Regions from separate parts of the Lentzea sp. NPDC003310 genome, predicted to be linked through region 2. Evidence: riboswitches for the same ligand, from Rfam matches in the RefSeq annotation. Region 2 holds a riboswitch; the other holds the start of a gene.
The links. Region 2 has a riboswitch for thiamine pyrophosphate ahead of thiC (phosphomethylpyrimidine synthase ThiC). Riboswitches for the same ligand answer to the same signal wherever they lie in the genome.
Positions count from the first base shown of each region.

Region 1 (7,422 bases), on a different contig from region 2:
CTACCTGTCCCGGCAGGGGCACATCCACGACGCCGCGACCGGGCACCGCCTCGGGCTGGCGGCGGCCGAACGCCTCGGTGACATGAACGCGCAGAGCCTGATGCACCGCAGGCTCGCCTCCACACAGATCAGCTTCGACGACTTCGCCGCCAGCGAGTTCCACCTGCGCGAGGCGATCCGGTGCGCACAGCCCGGTGGCGACGTCCCCGCGGAGGCGCACCTGAGGCGCGGGCTCGCGTTCGCGTACGAGAAGCAGGGCCGCTTCGCCGACGCGTTCCAGGTGCTCGCGGAGATCCACCCGCGGATGGCGGACCACCCGGACCCCTACGAGTCCGGCCGCCACCTGGCCGCCCTGGGCCGGGCGCACCACAAGGTGGGGCAGAGCGACCGCGCGCTGGAGCTCTGCACGCTCGCCGCGGAGAAGTTCGCCGAGTCCGGGTTCAACGGCCAGGACGCCGGGCCCGCGGGAAACCTGGAGACGCTGGGCGAGATCTACCTCCACCTCGGCCGGCACGCGGAGGCCTTCGCGAGCTACGAGCGGGCCGTGGCGGTGTGGCGGCAGATGCGCGCGATGACCGACGTGGCCGACTGCCTGATCCTGCAGGGCGAGGCCCTCATCGAGGTCGGTGAACCCGTGCGGGCCCGGGAGTGCCTGATCGAGGCGTTGACCATCGCGGAAAGCCTGCTGGACCGGGAGAACTTCGAGGACCAGGTGCAACGGGCGCGAGACCTGCTCGCCTCGCTCGACCAGATCTAGACTCGCCGGTTGTGATCGTCGAGTACCGCGTCCTGGGGCCGCTCGAAGTGCTCCTCGACGGCGACCCCGTCGTTGTCCCGGCCGGCCGCGGACGCGTGCTGCTCGCCACACTCCTGTTGCGCGCCAACGAGTTCGTGCCGGTCGACGAGCTGGTCGACCGGGTCTGGGACGGCGAGCCGCCCGCACCGGACCGCGCGCACAAGACGTTGCAGACGGTCGTGCTGCGGCTGCGGCAGGCGCTGGGACCGGCCAACTGCGTCCGCACGTCGGCGCGCGGGTACATGGCCGAGGTCGGCCCCGACCAGCTCGACCTCGCACGGTTCCGCCGCCTCGCCGCGCAGGGCGAGCACCGGGCGGCGCTGGCGCTGTGGCGGGGTGAGGCACTGGCGAACGTCGTCTCGGACTCGCTGCACCGCGAGGACGTGCCGGGGCTCGCCGAGGAGCGGGTCGTCGCGCTGGAGCGCCGCATCGACGAGGACCTCGCCCTCACCACCGACGTGCTGGTGCCGGAGCTGCGGTCGCTGGTGCGGCGGTACCCGGTGCGCGAGACGTTCTGGGCCCAGCTGGTGCTCGCGCTGCACCGCGCGGGCCGCCAGGCGGAGGCGCTCGAGATCTACCAGGAGGCCCGCGCCCGCCTGGCCGACGAACTGGGCGTCGAGCCCGGCGTCCGGCTGCGCGAGGCGCAGCAGCAGGTGCTCAGCGGTGACGTGCCCGCGCAGGCAGCGATCCCGCGCCAGCTGCCCGCCGCCCACCCGCACTTCGTCGGTCGCCAGGACGAGCTCACCCAGCTGACCGAGCTGCACGAGTCGCGGCCCGGCGAGCCCGTGCTGATCTCCGCGATCAACGGCATCGGCGGCGTCGGCAAGACGACCCTCGCGCTGCAGTGGGCGAACCGGGTGGCCGGACGGTTCCCGGACGGCCAGCTGCACGTCAACCTGCGCGGGTTCGACTCGAGTGCCGAGCCGCTCGACCCCTTCGGCGTGGCGCGGGACTTCCTGGCAACGCTCGGCGTTCCGCCGGCGAGGTTGCGCTCCCTGTCCGACGACGCGGTGGTCGCCGAGTACAGGTCGACGCTGGCGCGGCGCCGGATGCTGGTGGTGCTGGACAACGCGAGGAACGTCGAGCAGGTGCGCCCGTTGTTGCCCGGTGGCACCGGCAACCTGGTGATCGTCACCAGCCGGAACCACCTGAGCGAGCTCGTCGCGCGGGAAGGGGCCCGATCCGTGGCGCTGGACGTCATGGACGAGCGGGCCGCGACCGGCCTGCTGGTCGAACGGATCGGCGCGGAGCGGGTCGCGGCCGAGCCGGATGCCGTCGCGCGGCTGGTCGAACGGTGCGCGGGTCTGCCACTCGCGCTGGGTGTCGTGGCCGCCCGCGCGGCCTACGGTGACCCGCTCGCGGTGCTCGCGGACGAACTGGAGCGGGAACGGCTCGACGCGCTCGACATCGACGACCCCAGCACCGGTGTCCGCTCCGTCTTCTCCTGGTCACTGCGGTCCACCAGCGAGCCGGCGACCCGGTTGTTCGTGCTGATCGGCCTGCATCCGGGGCCTGACTTCGCGGTGGAGGCCGCAGCGAGCCTCATCGCGCTGCCGGTGGACGAAGTGCGACGGGCGCTGCGCGAGCTGGTGGCGCGCAGCCTGCTCACCGCGATGGACAGCGGACGGTTCTCGCTGCACGACCTCTTGCGGGACTACGCCGCCGAACGCGTGACTGTGATGCCGGAGGAGGAGCGGCGTGCGGCACTGCGCAGGATGCTCGACCACTACCTGCACACCGCGCACGCCTGCTGGCAGCAGCTGCAGTTCAACATCCCCCCGATCGTGACGGAACCGCCCGCTGCGGGGGTGCTGCTACAACCGGTCGCGGACGCCGACACGGCATGGGCGGTGTTCGGCGTCGAACACCGGGTGATGCTCAACGCCGTCGAACGAGCGGACGAGTTCGGAGCGGACGAGTTCATCTGGAAAGTGATGTTCGTGATGCACGGCTACCTCGCCCGTGAGGGGTACATGTACGACGTCGCCGCTGGTCACCGGCGGGGCCTTGCGGCGGCGGAGCGGCTCGGAGACCTCCACGCGCAGAGCCTCATGAACCGCAGGCTCGCCGCCACGCTGATGAGCTTCGGCGAGTACGTCCAGGGGGAGCACCACCTGCGGGAGGCGATCCGGTGCGCACAGCCTGCCGGTGACGTCCTCGCGGAGGCGCACCTGCGGCGCGGGCTCGCCTTCACCTACGAGAAGCAGGACCGCTTCGCGGAAGCGCTCGACGTGCTGGCGGAGGTCCATCCGCGCGTGGAAGGGCACAGTGACAGTTACGAGGTGGGACGTCACTTCGCCGCGTTCGGCAGAGCCCATCACAACGTGAGCGAGGGCACCCGCGCGCTCGAACTCTGCCTGGCCGCGGCGCGGAAGTTCGAGGAGACTGCGTACAACGGCCAGGACGAGGGTCCTGCGGCCAACCTCGAGACGCTGGGAGACATCTATCTCGGGCTTGGCCGTCACGACGAGGCCATCGAGAGCTACGAGCGTGCGCTGGCGTTGTGGCGGCGCATGCGTGACGGGACCAACGCCGCTGCCTGCCTCCTGGTGCTCGGGAAGGCCCTCATCGGCGCTGGACTGCCAGAGCGCGGCAGGCAGGCTCTCGCCGAGGCGCTGGAAGTGATCGCCACCGTGCCGGAGGGGGGACACAGCTTCGGCGTCGAGGAGCTGCAGGAAGCGCGTGACCTGATTGCATCACTGACAAATGTATGACGCGAGGTTTGTACCGACCTCCGCCGGGTACCTCTAGTTCAGGATTCCCCACCTGGAGGTGTCATGATCGTCCTCGGACTGATCCTGCTCGTCGTCGGATGGCTGGCTGGTATCAGCATCCTGACGACGCTTGGCGTGGTGCTGCTGGTGATCGGCGCGATTCTCGCCGTGCTCGGCGCGGTCGGCAAGCCGATCGGTGGTCGTGCGCACTACTTCTGATCGCCGCTCGGATCACCGTTCCTCCCCTCGGAAACGGTGAAGGGGGAGTCTCCTTTGTGGAGGCTCCCCCTTCTTTTTGTCTCACAACGGTTTTACACGTTGTTCTTGGCGCGAGCGGCGGCGGCGAACACTCCGAACGCGACCCCCAGCATGGCCAGAGCGGCGACAGCGGCAACAACAAGATCAACAGACATGATCAGAAAAACTCCCTCTTGCGATCTCTCCCGTCTTGATGACGCCGGGGTACCCCGTTTCGTTGCCTCGGGTAACGTTTTCGGGGTGAAACTCCGTGCTGTGGAAGCGCGAGTGCTCTCCGTAGCGCCGTGGCTGTTCGGGTTGTCGGTGCTCGGGCACCTGTTCATGGTCGCCTTCCAGACGAAGATGACCATGATCGACCTGCTGGTGTACCGCAACGGATCGCCGCACCTGTTCCAAGGTGATCTCTACGAGTGGCGGCTCGACCAGTACGCGGACGTGTTCCCGCTGCCGTTCACGTACCCGCCGTTCGCGGCCGCGATCTTCACGCCGATGAGCTGGGTGCCGTGGGAGGCCTCCCGGTGGATCTGGCAGCTGATCTGCCTGGGCTGCCTGTACTTCATCGTGCGCACCAGCCTGAAGCTGCTGAAGCTCCAGGACCCGCGCCGCGCCATGATGTGGACCGCGCTGACGCTGTGGATCGAGCCGGTCCGCACCACGCTCAACTACGGCCAGATCAACCTGGTGCTGGTCGCGATCCTCATCGGCACGCTCGCCAGCGCGCGCAACTGGGTGGGCGGCGCCGGCGTGGGGTTCGCCGCCGGCATCAAGCTCACGCCCGCGATCTCCGGGCTGTACTTCCTGATCCAGCGCCGCTGGATGGCCGCTGTGTGGTCGTTCGTCGCTTTTGTCGTCGTGTACGGCATCGGCTGGGCCATCTCGCCGTCGCAGTCGGACAAGTTCTGGTTCCAGCTGCTCGGGGACGCGAGCCGCGTCGGGCCGGTCGGCAGCGCCATCAACCAGTCACTGCGCGGAGCCCTGAGTCGCACGTTCGGCTACGACGTGAAGACCGGGCCGATCTACATCGTGGCCGTGCTGATCGCCGCCGCGCTCACCTGGTTCGCGGTCAGCAGGACCAAGGACGTGCTGGCGCTGATCGTCAGCGTCCAGATGCTCGGCCTGCTCGTCTCGCCGATCTCGTGGAGCCACCACTGGGTGTGGATGGTGCCCGCCCTGCTGTGGCTGGTCTACGAGGGCGGGCACCTGCTCTGCAAGATCACCGCCGGTCTGTGGGTGGTGCTGACCGGCGGCTACCTGATCTCGTTCCTGCTGCTGGCCCAGCCGAACATCTGGGACTTCCCGCGACCGTGGATCTTCGTCGTGCTCGGCTGGGGCTATCCGGCCGCGGGCGTGCTCACGCTGGTCGCGATCGGGCTAGCAGCCCGGCGTCAGCGGGACGAGCTGCTGCCCCGCGACGAGGAAGCTGCCGACGGCGAACCCAGCCGAGTCTCCGGCTGACGCGGGCCTCCAGGAGTTGCGGGCCGCGGTCCAGCCGAGCATCGCCTGGCCATCGTCCGCGAGCGCGATCCGCGTGAACGACGGCAGCGCCATGTTCAGCGCGTCCGGGGCGAAGGGGGTTCGCCGGGTCGACCGGCAGCAGGTAGGAGTTCGCCTGTACCCACGGCCACGTCTTGTGGTTGCTGATGCCGGTGGTCCGCACCTGGGCGAGGTCGCCGACGTGGAAGCCCGCGTTGGCGACAGAAAGTGATGTGCGCAACCGCATGAGGGTGTTCCCTCTCCACTCCGCGGGCGGCGGCAGCGCACATCTTGACCGAATCAGCTCATCGCGTCCAGGACTCCGTCGATCTCCTCGGCGAGAGTCACGTCGAGGGCGGTGATTCCTCCCTTGAAATGCGTGCTCAGGCGAAATGTCAGTGTCTTGTAACGGATGTCGATGTCCGGGTGGTGGTTGTCGTTCTCCGCGATCTCCGCGATCCGGTTCACGACCATGATCGCCTGCGGGAAGCTCGCCAGCTCCACGGTCCGGACGAGCGCCGCGTCCTGCGCGGTCCAGTCGGGCAGCTTGGGCAGCACGTCGTTCAACTGATCGTCGCTCAACAGCTCGGCCATGTCCTGATCGTCCCACCACGTCACGTAAGCTGCGCGTTTACCACGGGAGTCCGGTGAAGCGCCGGGCTGAGAGGAGGGCTCGCAAGCCCTCGACCGTCCACCTGATCCGGGTCATACCGGCGTAGGGAGAGGTTTGACGTGAGAAGGATTTTCGCTGTTTGCGCTGCTCTCGTGCTGGCCGGCTGTTCGGCCGGTGCGCCGACGGCGCCGCAGTCGCACGAGGTCACGCTGGTGACCCACGACTCGTTCGTGGTGAAGCCGGAGGTGCTGGACGAGTTCCAGAAGTCCTCGGGCATCACCGTGAAGCAGATCGCCAGCGGGGACGCGGGTGAGCTCACCAACAAGCTGGTGCTCACCAAGGCGAACCCGATCGGCGACATCGCGTTCGGCGTCGACTCGACGTTCGCCTCGCGTGCGCTGACCGAGGGCGTGTTCGCCGAGTACGCCTCGCCGGAGGCCTCCAAGGGCGCCCAGCGGTACAAGGCCGACGACACGAACCGGCTGCAGGCCGTCGACGTCGGTGACGTGTGCCTCAACATCGACCCGGCGAAGCTCGGTGGCGTCGAGCCGAAGTCGTACGACGACCTGATCGACCCGAGGTTCAAGGACAAGCTGGTCGTCGAGAACCCGGCCACCTCGTCGCCGGGGCTCGCGTTCCTGCTCGGCACGATCGCCAAGTACGGCGAGAACGGCTGGCAGGACTACTGGACCAAGCTCAAGGCCAACGGCGTCAAGGTCGTGAGCGGCTGGGAAGAGGCCTACAACCAGGAGTTCTCCGCCACCAAGGGCGACCGGCCGATCGTGGTGTCGTACGCGTCGTCGCCGTCGGCCGAGGGCGGCAAGACCAAGGCCGTGCTCGACACCTGCTACCGGCAGGTCGAGTACGCGGGCGTGCTGACCGGGGCGAAGAACCCCGAGGACGCCAAGAAGGTCCTCGACTTCCTGCTGGGCGAGAAGTTCCAGGCCCAGGTGGCCGAGCAGATGTACGTGTACCCGTCGCGCGAGGGCGTCGCGCTGCCCGAGTCGTGGGCCAAGGACGCTCCGCTGCCGTCTTCGCCGCAGTCGCTGCCCGCGGACAAGGTGAAGGACAACCGCGAGGCGTGGGTCGAGCAGTGGCGCAAGCTGGTGCAGGGCTGAGTTCGCGGACGGGGTGGTCGGCGGCGGCACTGCTGCCGCTCGCCTTCCTCGCCCTGTTCTTCGCCTGGCCCGTCCTCGCCATCGTCGCCCTCGGCTTCCGCGAAGGCGGTGTGCTGAAGGCACTCGGTGAGGGCGACACGTGGGAGCTGGTCGGGTTCACCCTCGGCCAGGCCGCCGCGTCGACGGTCGTGGCCGTCGTCGCCGGGATGCCGCTCGCGTTCGTCCTGGCGCGGTGCAAGATCCGCGGCCTGGGTGTGATCCGCGCGGCCGTGATGGTGCCGTTCGTGCTGCCGACCGTGGTGGTGGGCCTCGCGTTCCGGACGTTCTGGCCGGACGGCGGGGTGCTGCCGATCGTGCTGGCCAACGCGTTCTTCAACGTCGCCGTGGTCGCGCGGACCGTGGGTGGGCTGTGGGCACACACAGATCGGCGGGCCGAGGACGCTGCACGGG
Region 1 covers NZ_JBEXNC010000009.1:312,504-319,925, forward strand. The annotation lists gene ABZX02_RS20705 (BTAD domain-containing putative transcriptional regulator) at 1-757, shown strand, start outside; gene ABZX02_RS20710 (BTAD domain-containing putative transcriptional regulator) at 769-3,510, shown strand; gene ABZX02_RS20715 (DUF6131 family protein) at 3,574-3,729, shown strand; gene ABZX02_RS20720 (mannosyltransferase) at 4,009-5,223, shown strand; gene ABZX02_RS20725 (4a-hydroxytetrahydrobiopterin dehydratase) at 5,542-5,835, opposite strand; TPP riboswitch at 5,870-5,980, shown strand; gene ABZX02_RS20730 (thiamine ABC transporter substrate-binding protein) at 6,007-6,972, shown strand; gene ABZX02_RS20735 (iron ABC transporter permease) at 6,948-7,422, shown strand, end outside.
Region 1: another riboswitch for thiamine pyrophosphate. It lies ahead of ABZX02_RS20730 (thiamine ABC transporter substrate-binding protein); the one in region 2 lies ahead of thiC (phosphomethylpyrimidine synthase ThiC).

Region 2 (7,422 bases):
CGCGACCTGGCCGACGGCACGTCGGTGGCCGCGGTCGTGACGCTGGTGGGAGCCCCCGACAAGGGCGTGGCGGTGGCGCTCGACGGCGCCGTGGTGCCGAGGGCGTTGTGGGAGAAGACGATCGTGCCGGACGGCGGCGTGGTCGAGGTGCTGACCGCGGTCCAGGGAGGCTGACGTGGACGATCCGCTGATCATCGCGGGCCGGGAGTTCCGGTCCCGGCTCGTCACCGGCACCGGTGGTGCCGCGAACCTCTCGGTGCTGGAACGGGCGCTGGTCGCGTCCGGCACCGAGCTCACGACCGTGGCGATGCGCCGGGTCGACGCCGCGGGCCGGACCGGGGTGCTGGAGTTGTTGCGGCGCCTCGGAATCGAGGTGCTGCCGAACACCGCTGGCTGCCGCACGTCCGCCGAGGCCGTGCTGACCGCCCAGCTGGCGCGCGAGGCGCTGGAGACGAACTGGGTCAAGCTCGAGGTCGTGCACGACGAGGAGACGCTGCTGCCGGACCCGGTCGAGCTGCTCGACGCGGCCGAGCGGCTGGTGAACGACGGCTTCGTCGTCCTGCCCTACACCAACGACGATCCGGTGCTGGCCTTGAAGCTCCAGGACATCGGGTGCGCGACCGTCATGCCGTTGGGTTCTCCCATCGGCACGGGGCTGGGAATTCGGAACCCGCACAACATCGAGCTGATCACTTCTCGTGCTTCTGTTCCAGTTGTCCTGGACGCGGGCATCGGCACGGCCTCCGACGCGGCGCTGGCGATGGAACTCGGCTGCTCAGCGGTGTTGCTGGCGACCGCCGTCACACGAGCGCAGGACCCGGAACGGATGGCCGCCGCCATGCGTTGTGCGGTCGAGGGCGGACGGCTGGCGCGCCTGGCCGGCCGGATTCCGCAGCGCTTTTGGGCCCAAGCGTCTTCGCCGGGTCTTTGAGTCGCTACCTTGGGTACTCACGTGTTGGGGGATGATTGAGCACTACGTAAGTTCCGCCGAGGAGGACGACTAGCCGTGACCGCCCCCATTGACGCCGAGGTCGAGGACGCGACGGCGCGCCTGTACCTGGCGATCGGCCGGCTGGCCCGGTTGTTGCGCCGCACCGGATCCCCCGGTCTGGGCCCCGGCGCGGTGTCCGCGCTGGCCACCCTCGCGCGCTGCGGTCCCATGCGCCTCGGCGACCTGGCGACGAAGGAGGGCGTGGCGCCCCCGACGTTGTCGCGCATCGTGGCCGCGCTGGTCGAGGCCGGGTACGTGAAGCGCGAACCCGACCCGCAGGACGGCCGTGCCTGGCTCGCCACCCCCACGCCCGAGGGCGAGACGATGGTGTCCGGCGTGCGGTCCGCGCGGGTGCGCGAACTGCAGCGCCGGATCGAGCAGCTCACGCCCGAGCACATCGCGGCTCTGGTGGGCGCGCTCGACGCCCTGGAGACGCTCGTCGGCGAAGAGCCGAAGTAGCGTCAGCGGCTTCGGCCAGCGAAGACCGCGAGCAGCGCCTTGTTGAAGCCGTCGAACTCCGCGACGAGCACCTCGCGGGTCTGCGCCAGCACGTCCGCGGCCATGGTGCCGGTGAAGGTCTCGGCGTTCACCAGCAGCGTGCCGCCGCCGGTTTCGCTGAGCTCCCAGCGGTGGCGCCCGAAGAACGTCTCCGGGTCGCCGCCCTGGGAGGCCAGCACGTACGGCTCGACGGAGACCAGCTCTCCGTCGAAGTCGCGTTCGAACGGCGTGCCCTTGGCCGCCTTCACCTTCGTCTTCGTCCCGTCCACCCGCGTGTACTCCATGACGGGGTTCCAGCGGGCGTAGCCGCCGAAGTCCACCAGCACGCGCCACACGTCGTCGATCGGCGCCGGGATGACCAGCTCGGTCCTGACCTCGTTGTTCTGCACGGTTGTCAAGCATGGTGAGGCGGTCCAGCGATTTTCAGCCGTCCAGGCTCCAGAACGGCGACACCGGACCGACTCCGGCGCCCAGCGGGTAGGCCGCCGCCACCGACCGCACGATGAAGTCCTTGCCGAACCGCACCGCCTCCGGCACGGTCGCGCCCTTCGCGAGAGCCGAACTGATCGACGAGGCGAGCGTGTCACCGGAGCCGTGCGTGTTCTCGGTCTCGTAGCGCGGCCCGGGCAACTCGATGAACTCGCGCCCGTCGTAGAGCAGGTCGAGGCATTCCGGGTCGTCCCACATGTGGCCGCCCTTCACGAGCACCCACTCCGGACCCAGCGCGTGCAACGCCTCCGCCGCCACGCGCTGGTCCTCGCGGTCCTTCACCGCGATGCCGGTGATCAGCCGCACCTCGTCGAGGTTCGGCGTCACGAGCGTCGCGCGCGGGAACAGCAGGCCGCGCAACGCGTCCAGGGCGTTGTCGGCGAGGAGCTGGTTGCCGTGCATGGACGCGGAGACCGGGTCGACGACGAACGGGACGCCGCCCCGTCCGATGCCCACGCGGTCCAGTGCCGGGATCACGGCCTCGATGATCTGCGCCGAGGCGAGCATGCCGGTCTTCGCGGCCTGCACGCCGATGTCCTCGGCGACCGAGACGACCTGCGCGGCCACGACGTCGGCGGGGATCTCGGAGACGCCCGTGACGCCCAACGAGTTCTGGACCGTCACGGCCGTGAGCGCGACGCAGCCGTGCACTCCGCACGCGAAGAACGTGCGGAGGTCGGCCTGGATGCCCGCACCACCGCCGGAATCGCTTCCGGCGATGGTGAGCACCCGAGGGGGTGCGTCGGTCACGAGGTCTCCACGACCGGCAGGTAGACCTTGTTGCCGGTGTCGGCGAACTCGTCGGACTTCTCCGCCATGCCCGCCTCGATCGCCTCCACAGTGGACAGTCCGCGTTCCTCGGCGTAGCGGCGGACGTCCTGCGTGATCTTCATGGAGCAGAACTTCGGCCCGCACATCGAGCAGAAGTGCGCCGTCTTCGCCGGTTCCGCGGGGAGCGTCTCGTCGTGGAACGAGCGCGCGGTGTCCGGGTCGAGCGACAGGTTGAACTGGTCCTCCCAGCGGAACTCGAAGCGCGCCTTGGACAACGCGTCGTCCCAGTCCTGGACGCCGGGGTGGCCCTTGGCGAGGTCCGCGCTGTGCGCCGCGATCTTGTACGTGATCACGCCGGTCTTCACGTCGTCGCGGTTCGGCAGGCCGAGGTGCTCCTTCGGCGTGACGTAGCAGAGCATCGCGGTGCCGAGCCAGCCGATCTGCGCCGCGCCGATCGCGGACGTGATGTGGTCGTACGCCGGCGCGATGTCCGTGGCCAGCGGCCCGAGGGTGTAGAACGGCGCCTCGCCGCACCACTCCTCCTCCAGCCGGACGTTCTCGGCGATCTTGTGCATCGGCACGTGGCCGGGGCCCTCGATCATCACCTGGACGTCCTTCGCCCGCGCGATGTGCGTGAGCTCGCCCAGGGTCTTGAGCTCGGCGAACTGCGCCGCGTCGTTGGCGTCCGCGATGGAACCGGGCCGCAGCCCGTCACCCAGCGAGAACGTCACGTCGTACGCGCGCAGGATGTCGCAGAGCTCCTCGAAGTGCGTGTAGAGGAAGCTCTCCTTGTGGTGCGCGAGGCACCACGCGGCCATGATCGACCCGCCGCGTGAGACGATGCCGGTGACGCGCTTGGCCGTCAGCGGCACGTACCGCAGCAGCACGCCCGCGTGCACGGTCATGTAGTCGACGCCCTGCTCGCACTGCTCGAGCACGGTGTCGCGGTAGACCTCCCACGACAGCTTCGCGGGATCGCCGTTGACCTTCTCCAGCGCCTGGTAGATCGGCACGGTGCCGATCGGCACCGGCGAGTTGCGCAGGATCCACTCGCGCGTCTCGTGGATCCGCTTGCCGGTGGAGAGGTCCATGATCGTGTCGGCACCCCAGCGGGACGCCCACACCATCTTCTCGACCTCCTCCTCGATCGAGGAGGACACCGCGGAGTTGCCGATGTTGGCGTTGATCTTCACGAGGAACTTCTTGCCGATGATCATCGGCTCGGCCTCGGGGTGCTTGCGGTTCAACGGGATCACCGCACGCCCGATGGCCACCTCGTTGCGGACGAACTCCGCGTCGAGGTTCTCGCGCACCGCGATGTAGCGCATCTCCGGGGTGATGATCCCGGCCTTCGCGTACGCGAGCTGGCTGACAGCTCCGTTGATCGGTTCCCGTGCTGCGACCCAGCCCGACCTCAGGTCGGGCAGTCCACTGTGGACGTCGATGGTCGCGTTGTCGTCGGTATACGGACCGGAAGTGTCGTACAGATCGACATGTTCGCCGTTGGTCAGTTCCACCCTGCGGAAGGGCACGCGGATGTCCGAGGACACCTCGCGGTACACCTTGCGGGAGCCCGAGATGGGGCCCGTGGTCACGCTGGGCTTGACCGAACGGTCGTCAAGTGCCGTCACGACATTCCTCCCTACGCCGGCATTACCCGGTCAGGTTCAGGCGGTCGGTGACACCGGCACTACGGCCAGTCACCCTCTCAGCCCGCTCAGGCGCGAGCTCCCGCGTTGTGTTGAGTTGTCGAGAACCGACCATAGTCAGCGCGCGCCGCAGCTGCCAAGGGCGTCGTTTGCCCCTAATCTCTTCCCCGTGGCTGATCACCAGCCGTTCCCGCCCGGCGCGCGACGCGGCCAGCGTCCCGCCGTGGTCTCGGCATGCCCGTCCTGCGGTGAGCTCGCCGGTCGCGGCTACCCCGACTGCGGCTTCTGCGCGGAGCTGCTCGACCAGTTCTGGCTCGCCGACTGGGAGGCGCTGCGGACGTCGTCGCAGCTCGCGGACCGGGAGCTGGCCGAGCTGGTGACCTCGGCGGACGTCGGCCAGTACCCGTGGACGTGCGTGGACTGGGCGATGACCCTGCTCGCGTGTTCGAGGTGCGGTGCCGAGCTCGGCACCGGGCCGGTCGAGTGCGTGCGGTGCGCGGTCACCGAGGAACGCCGCTGGAACTGGGACCACGCGGCCCACCCGTACACGATGAGCGCGAACGAGCACCTGCTCCGCGTCGCCCGCGCGGCGTTGAGGGCACCTCACCGGCGTCGTCCGGCCGTCGTGCAGGCCTGGCAGCTGGTGCTGCCGTTCCTGATCGCCGGTGAGGTGGTCGAGTTCGGCCGCCTCGACCGCATCCGCGCGCACGTGCTGGCGGGCGGCTACGAGTCGATGGCCGCGTGCCACACGTTCGCCGAGCTGGCCGGGTTGCCCGAGCTGTTCTGGCGCCGGGGCAACCCGATCTCAACGCGGGTCGAGTACCAGCCGGACTCCGAGCGCCAGCAGCACGCCGCCCGACAGCTTCTCGAGCGCGGGGCGGACGCGCGGCCTGCTCAGCCAGCCGCGGATGGTGTGCAGGACCGACACGATGACCAGGTACCAGACGGTGTCGATCAGGACCCACCCGACGGCGAGGAAGAGCAGAACCCCCTGGCCGGCCTCCCCGGCAGGCACGAACTGCGGTAGGAACGAGATCGCGAACACGCCGAGCTTCGGGTTGGCGAGGTTCACGACCAGGCCGCTGCGGAACGCGTGGCTCGCGGGCGGCGGCTCGGCGTTCGGCAGGGTCTTGGTGACCAGGGCCTTCACGCCGAGGTAGATCAGGAAGACCGCGCCGGCGATCCGCAGGCCGTGGTAGGCGATCTCGGACGCGGTGAGCAGCACGCTGACGCCCAGCGCCGCCGCGATCGCCCAGCAGGCGACGCCGACCTCCATGCCGAACACCGTCGCGAGCGCGGCTTTTCGCCCGTGCACCGACTGTCGCAGGACCATGGCCGTGCCGGGTCCGGGCGACAGTGCGATGAGGAACGAGGCCGCGACGAAGGCGACGATGTTTTCGATGGGCATGCGTTGATGGTCGCTGGTGCTCGCAACTCGTTTCTTGACCTGGAGCGCGCTCCAGGATGTTCGGTGGGCGCATGACCTTGGAACTGGGGAAGTTGGGTTTCGGCACGTGGGCCATGGGCGGACCGTTCTCGGGTCCGGACGGCCTGCCGGTGGGCTGGGGTCCCGCCGACGACGGCGAGTCGGTCAAGGCGCTGAGGCGCGCGGTCGAGCTGGGCGTGACGTTGTTCGACACGGCGGACGTCTACGGCTGCGGGCACGCGGAGACGGTGGTCGGGCAAGCGTTTGCGGACATGCGCGACCAGGTGTTGATCGCGACGAAGTGGGGCTGCGGGTTCGACGCCTCGACGCGCCGGATGACCGGTGACGAGGGGTCGGTCGCGTACCTGCGCCGGGCCGTCGAGGCGTCGTTGCGGCGGCTCGGCACCGACCGGATCGACCTGTACCAGCTGCACGTCGGCGCCCTGGGGCTGGAGCAGGCCGCGCTGCTGCGCGACGAGTGCGAGGCGCTGGTGGCCGCGGGCAAGATCCGCGCCTACGGGTGGAGCACGGACGACGTGGAGCGGGCGCGGTTCTTCTGCGAGGGCGAGCACGGGATCGCCGCGCAGGCCGACATCAACCTGCTGTTCGACAACCCCGGGATGTACGCGGGGGAGTACGCGGTGCTGTGCCGCCGGCCGCTGGCGATGGGGCTGCTGGCGCGGGAGTCGTTCGCCGAGCTGCCCGCGGACGACGTGCGCGTGACGAACCCGTCGTGGCTGCGGTTCTTCGTCGACGGCAAGCCGTCGCCGGAGTACTTCCGCGCTCGGGAAGCGGTGCGGGACGTGCTGACGTCGGGCGGCCGGACGTTGGTGCAGGGCGCGCTGGCGTGGTTCTGGGCGCGTTCTCCCCGGTTGGTGCCGATTCCGGGCGTCCGGACGGTGGCCCAGGTCGAGGAGAACGCGGGTGCGCTCGCGTTCGGTGCGTTGAGCGCGGACGAGCTGGCCCAGGTGGAGTCGGTGCTCCGGCCCTAGTCCTCGTCGTCCTCGTCGAAGTTGGCCGGGTCGTTCGGGTCCCAGGACAGGCCCGGCTGGTTCCACTCGTTGTCGCGCAGCATCCGCTTGGCCTCCTTCTTGTACCGGCCGACGAGGCGGTCGGTGTAGAGGTAGCCGTTGAGGTGGTCGGTCTCGTGCTGCAGGCAGCGCGCGAAGAAGCCGGTGCCCTCGGCCTCGAAGGGCTCCCCGTCGAGGCCGACGCCGGTCACCTTCGCCCACTGGGCGCGTCCGGTCGGGTACGCCTCGCCGGGCACGCTCAGGCAGCCCTCGAAGTCGTCGTCCGGGTGCGGCATGGTCTCCGGGATCTCGGAGGTCTCCAGGACGGGGTTGCAGATGACCCCGCGGTGCTGCACGCCCTCGTCGTCCGGGCAGTCGTAGACGAAGACCCGCAGGTCGAAGCCGATCTGGTTGGCCGCGAGCCCCACTCCGCGAGCGGCTGCCATCGTCTCGAACATGTCGTCGACGAGGGTCTTCAACTCGGTGTCGAACTCGGTGACCTCGCGCGTCGGGTTGTGGAGCACGGGGTCGCCGGCGATGCGGATGCGGTGGACGGCCATGGCAGAACTTTATGTGGTCTGAAACTGT
Region 2 covers NZ_JBEXNC010000019.1:1,231-8,652, reverse strand. The annotation lists gene thiS (sulfur carrier protein ThiS) at 1-174, shown strand, start outside; gene ABZX02_RS33865 (thiazole synthase) at 176-931, shown strand; gene ABZX02_RS33860 (MarR family transcriptional regulator) at 1,007-1,450, shown strand; gene ABZX02_RS33855 (SRPBCC domain-containing protein) at 1,453-1,878, opposite strand; gene thiD (bifunctional hydroxymethylpyrimidine kinase/phosphomethylpyrimidine kinase) at 1,913-2,728, opposite strand; gene thiC (phosphomethylpyrimidine synthase ThiC) at 2,725-4,380, opposite strand; TPP riboswitch at 4,370-4,494, opposite strand; gene ABZX02_RS33840 (LysE family translocator) at 5,204-5,806, opposite strand; gene ABZX02_RS33835 (aldo/keto reductase) at 5,878-6,816, shown strand; gene ABZX02_RS33830 (peptide deformylase) at 6,813-7,394, opposite strand.